Regions from separate parts of the Brotocaccenecus cirricatena genome, predicted to be linked through region 1. Evidence: predicted binding sites of a transcription regulator. Region 1 holds the regulator's gene; the other holds the start of a gene.
The links. Region 1 encodes LexA, which represses DNA repair genes until DNA is damaged. Its sites were predicted from a motif close to CNAACANNTGTTNG; they were not measured.
Positions count from the first base shown of each region.

Region 2: uvrB (excinuclease ABC subunit UvrB) is a predicted target of LexA. The motif match lies at 1,487-1,500, and genes of this name have one in related genera.

Region 1 is NZ_JAJEPW010000066.1:6,980-9,373, forward strand. Features, by position in the region: gene cysS (cysteine--tRNA ligase) at 1-748, opposite strand, end outside; gene lexA (transcriptional repressor LexA) at 1,044-1,631, opposite strand; tRNA gene LKD37_RS14710 (tRNA-Gly) at 1,812-1,886, shown strand; tRNA gene LKD37_RS14715 (tRNA-Arg) at 1,896-1,972, shown strand; tRNA gene LKD37_RS14720 (tRNA-His) at 2,020-2,096, shown strand; tRNA gene LKD37_RS14725 (tRNA-Gln) at 2,148-2,222, shown strand; tRNA gene LKD37_RS14730 (tRNA-Lys) at 2,264-2,339, shown strand; gene LKD37_RS14735 (SufB/SufD family protein) at 2,390-2,394, opposite strand, start outside.
Region 2 is NZ_JAJEPW010000027.1:2,490-4,883, reverse strand. Features, by position in the region: gene LKD37_RS09825 (nucleotidyltransferase family protein) at 1-723, shown strand, start outside; gene uvrB (excinuclease ABC subunit UvrB) at 1,578-2,394, shown strand, end outside.

The sequences.
Region 1 (2,394 bases):
TGGTGTGGTGGGGGAAGGCGTTGTCGATGCCGCCGCAGTGCAGGTCCAGATACTCGCCGTTGTACTTCATGGAGATGCCGGAGCACTCAATGTGCCAGCCGGGATAGCCCACGCCCCAGGGGGAGTCCCATTTCAGGGCCTGGTCCTCGAACTTGGACTTGGTGAACCAGAGGACGAAGTCGTTGCGGTTGCGCTTGTTGGTGTCCTCCTCCACGCCCTCCCGGACGCCCACGGCCAGGTCCTCCTCGTTGTGGTCGTTGAAGATATAGTACCGCTCCAGCTTGCTGGTGTCGAAATACACGTTGCCCCCGGCCACATAGGCATAGCCGGTGTCCAGCAGGCGGGTGATGATCCTGATATAGTCGTCAATCAGGCCGGTGGCGGGCTGGACCACGTCGGGGCGCTTGATGTTCAGCTTGCGGCAGTCCTCGAAAAAGGCGTCGGTGTAATACTGAGCGATCTCCATGACGGTTTTGTGCTCCCGCCGGGCGCCCTTGAGCATCTTGTCCTCGCCCTGGTCGGCGTCGGAGGTCAGGTGGCCCACGTCGGTGATGTTCATGACCCGGTTGACGCTGTATCCGGCGTAGCGCAGGTATTTCTCCAGCACATCCTCCATGATATAGCTGCGGAGGTTGCCGATGTGGGCAAAGTGATACACCGTGGGGCCGCAGGTGTACATCTCCACATGGCCGGGGGTGTGGGTCTTGAACTCCTCTTTCCGATGGGTGGCGGAATTATACAGATACATGGTGTGTTCTCCTTCAATCGTCAGTTTTCGATGGCAAACAAAAAGCCTCCCATGCCCAGGGGCATGAGAGGCGATGTCTCGCGGTTCCACTCTCGTTTGTCGCTTGAGGGCCTTTGACGCAGGCCATGCGGCGGGCTTCCACATCCCGCGCGCTCCCGGACGCACCTTCTGCCGCACTCCGCAGGACGGCTTGCAGCCGGTGGCCGTCCCTCTCTTGCCGGAGCTGCGCGGCATACTCTTTCCGATCGTCGCGCTGTTCGATTGGCTATTATTATAGCGGCTTGGGCCCGGCGTGTCAATACCGGCGGATGACGGCGGCCACCTTGCCCAGAATCCGGGCCTCCCGCCCGTCGATGGGCTGATAGGCCGGGTTTTCCGGCAGAAGCCAGACTTCTCTCCCCTGCCGCTTCAGGCGCTTCACCGTGGCCTCGTCCCCCAGCAGGGCCACCACGATCTCGCCGTTGTTGGCGGCGGGCTGCTGGTGCACCACCACCAGGTCGTCCGGCAGGATGCCGGCATTCAGCATAGATTCGCCCCGGACCCGCAGGGCGAAATACTCCCCGTCCCGGCCGCCGGTGTCGAAGGTCAGGTAATCCTCGATGCACTCCTGGGCCAGAATGGGGGACCCGGCGGCCACATTGCCCACAATGGGCACCTGGTTCTCCTGGGGCGCCTCCGTCAGGGTCAGGGCACGGCCCTTTCCGGCCTGCTTGCCGATGACGCCCAGCTCCTCCAGGTGCTTCAGGTGAAAGTGCACCGTGGAGGGGGACTTCAGCCCCACGGCCTCGCCGATCTCCCGCACCGAGGGGGGATACCCCTGGTCCTGGATGGCCTGGACGATGTAGTCATAGATTTTCTGCTGCATTTTGGTCAGCTGGGCCATGATGTCCGCTCCTTTACCGGGTACTTTTTTCGATTATATCACAGAAAATCCGGGTTTGCAACAGATGTTCGAGGATTTTTCCTGGGATTTTCTGAGGGCGGAAAATTTCAATTTTTCTCTTGACAGAACCAAGCAGTATATGGTAATATGACAAAGCTGACGATTTCGCGGAGGGCGCATGCGGGTGTAGCACAATGGCCAGGGCACCAGCCTTCCAAGCTGGGGATGCGGGTTCGATTCCCGTCACCCGCTCCACTTTTTTATGCGCCAGTAGCTCAGTTGGATAGAGCAACTGCCTTCTAAGCAGTAGGCCAGGGGTTCGAGTCCCTTCTGGCGCGCCACTTCTTTACTGGAGCATGTCGTCCGGCGTTCCTTGCGGTTCTATATGGTGGGTGTAGCTCAGTTGGTTAGAGCACCGGATTGTGGTTCCGGGTGTCGAGGGTTCGAGTCCCTTTACCCACCCCACTGAATATCAGGGATTGGGAGCGATCCCAATCCCTGATTCTTTTTCCACACAGGGGTGTAGCCAAGTGGTAAGGCAAGGGACTTTGACTCCCTCATCCGCTGGTTCGAGTCCAGCCATCCCTGCCACGCCTTTCCGGATGGCCCCATCCTTTTTTCATATGTGCCACGCTCCGTTAGCTCAGTCGGTAGAGCACCTGCCTTTTAAGCAGGGTGTCCGGGGTTCGAATCCCCGACGGGGCACCAAACCAAAACCCGCGTATCCGCAGTGGATACGCGGGTTTTTGCTGCGTATTTTACG
Region 2 (2,394 bases), on a different contig from region 1:
AGCCCGCTTTACATCGAGCTGCACCGCCACCTGTTCGATTCCGCTGAGGATGCCCACGACGAGCTGAATCACTTCTTTGTGGACATCGCCCCCGTGGAGGTGGACGGCTTCCTGACTATGCCGCCCCATGAGCACCTGCTGTACCTGATTCTGCACGCCTACAAGCACTTTGTGTACAGCGGCATCGGCCTGCGGCAGTTCTGCGACATCGGCCTCTGGGCGCAGGCGTACCACGATCAGATCGACTGGCAGCGCCTGCATGACCAGTGCGCCAGCGTCCACGCGGCGACCTTCGCCGCCGCGGCCTTCCGGATCGCCCGGACGTATCTGGACATCGACTTTGACCTGCCCGGGCTGTGGGACGGCGATGTAGACGTGGAGCCGCTGCTGCACGATGCCCTCTGCGGCGGCGTGTACGGCTCCAACAGCTACACCCGCCTGCACTCGTCCACCGTGACGCTGAACGCCGTCAAGGCCAGCCGCACCGGCGAGAAAAGCAGTGTCCTGCGCACGGTGTTCCCCAAGCGGGCGTATCTGGAGCGGCGCTACCCGTACCTCAAAAAGCGCCCGTACCTGCTGCCCGTGGCGTGGGTGCAGCGCATCGCCCACTACGCCGGAGAAAAGCAGTCCGGCGCGGACAACAGCGCGTCCGGCTCCATCAAGCTGGCAAAAGAGCGCATCGAGCTGATGAAGTTGTATGGGATTATAGATGAGAAGAAATAAGCAGAAGGGCGTCCGTTTCGGAAAGCCCTTCTGTTGGAATATGGGGGTTGGCGCAGGAAAGAAAGGCCCTGAAAATCTCGTGCAGATTCAATCCCTTCCCAAACCGCAAAGTTTTTTCCTCCCACGCAAACGAATTTCACCCTTCTGCGCTTCTGTAAACCGTGCATGGCGTGCGCGGTTCCGAGTAACTTGGTGCGGTTCGGCGTGGCCGTTCTCGTTTCCGTAAAGTGCAAAGGGCGCTTTTTTGGCCAGTGCATCGGATGGGAGATTTCAAATCGCTGGAATCGGGAATCCTGCATATAGTCCCTGATTTCCCGGTCGAGCCGCTTCCCGGTACGATCATTTTCGTGACCTCACGAAAATGGTCTGATACTCCAAACTCACCGGTTTCGCCTGACATCACAGCCCAGACAAGAAGGCCGGAGGACGCACGTCCTCCGGCCTTTTTCACCCCGTTGCAGCGGGCTCATTTTTCCTCAAAAACCACGCAAATTTACTGTACCATTTCTGTACCAAACGCGTAAAAATCTATATCGAGTTATATAGATTTTTGTAATTTTTCAAATCTTTGGAACCATTGATATATCAGGATTTATAACGTTTTATCAACTTTTAGAAGGACTTCCGGGTACGGCGATACCTAATTTCACCCAATCGCCCGCGTGACCGGCCGGAATAGAGAAACAGCATAGCGGGGACGCGGCCATTCTGCCGCGTCCCTGCTGCTCTTATCAACACATGCCTGCCGCCCTGGGCCAGATCCAGAACATTTGTTTGAAAAAATCTGTTTACAGATAAAAATAATGGTGCTACAATAGAGTACTACGACAGAATACTGCATCCGGGAGGCGCTTATGGGAAAATTCAAGGTGGTATCGGAATACACCCCCAGCGGGGATCAGCCCCAGGCCATCGACACCCTGGCCAGCGGCATCGAAAACGGCTTGCGGGACCAGGTGCTGCTGGGCGTCACCGGCAGCGGCAAGACCTATACCATGGCCAAGGTCATCGAGCGGGTCCAGCGGCCCACCCTGGTGCTGGCCCACAACAAGACCCTGGCGGCCCAGCTGTGCGAGGAGTTCCGGGCCTTCTTCCCGGAAAACGCCGTGGAATACTTCGTGTCCTACTATGACTACTATCAGCCGGAGGCGTACATCCCCCACACGGACACTTTCATCGAAAAGGACGCCGCCATCAACGACGAGATCGAGCGCCTGCGCCACAGCGCTACCGCCGCCCTGTTTGAGCGGCGGGACGTCATCGTGGTGTCGTCGGTGTCCTGCATCTACGGGCTGGGGGACCCCATCGACTATGCCAACATGGTGATCTCCCTGCGCCAGGGGAAGGAGTACCCCCGGGACCAGCTGCTGCGCAAGCTGGTGGAAATCCGCTATGAGCGCAACGACATCGCCTTTGACCGGAATATGTTCCGGGTTCGGGGGGACACGGTGGAGATCTATCCGGTATATGCCAACGGCTACGCCATCCGGGTGGAGTTCTTCGGCGACGAGATCGACCGCATTTCCCAGATCAACCCCGTCACCGGTCAGGCCCAGCGGGTGCTCCAGCATGTGGCCATCTATCCCGCCAGCCACTACGTCACCACCAAGGACAAGATGGAGCGGGCGGCGGAGGAGATCGAAAAGGAGCTGGCGGAGCGGAAAAAGTGGT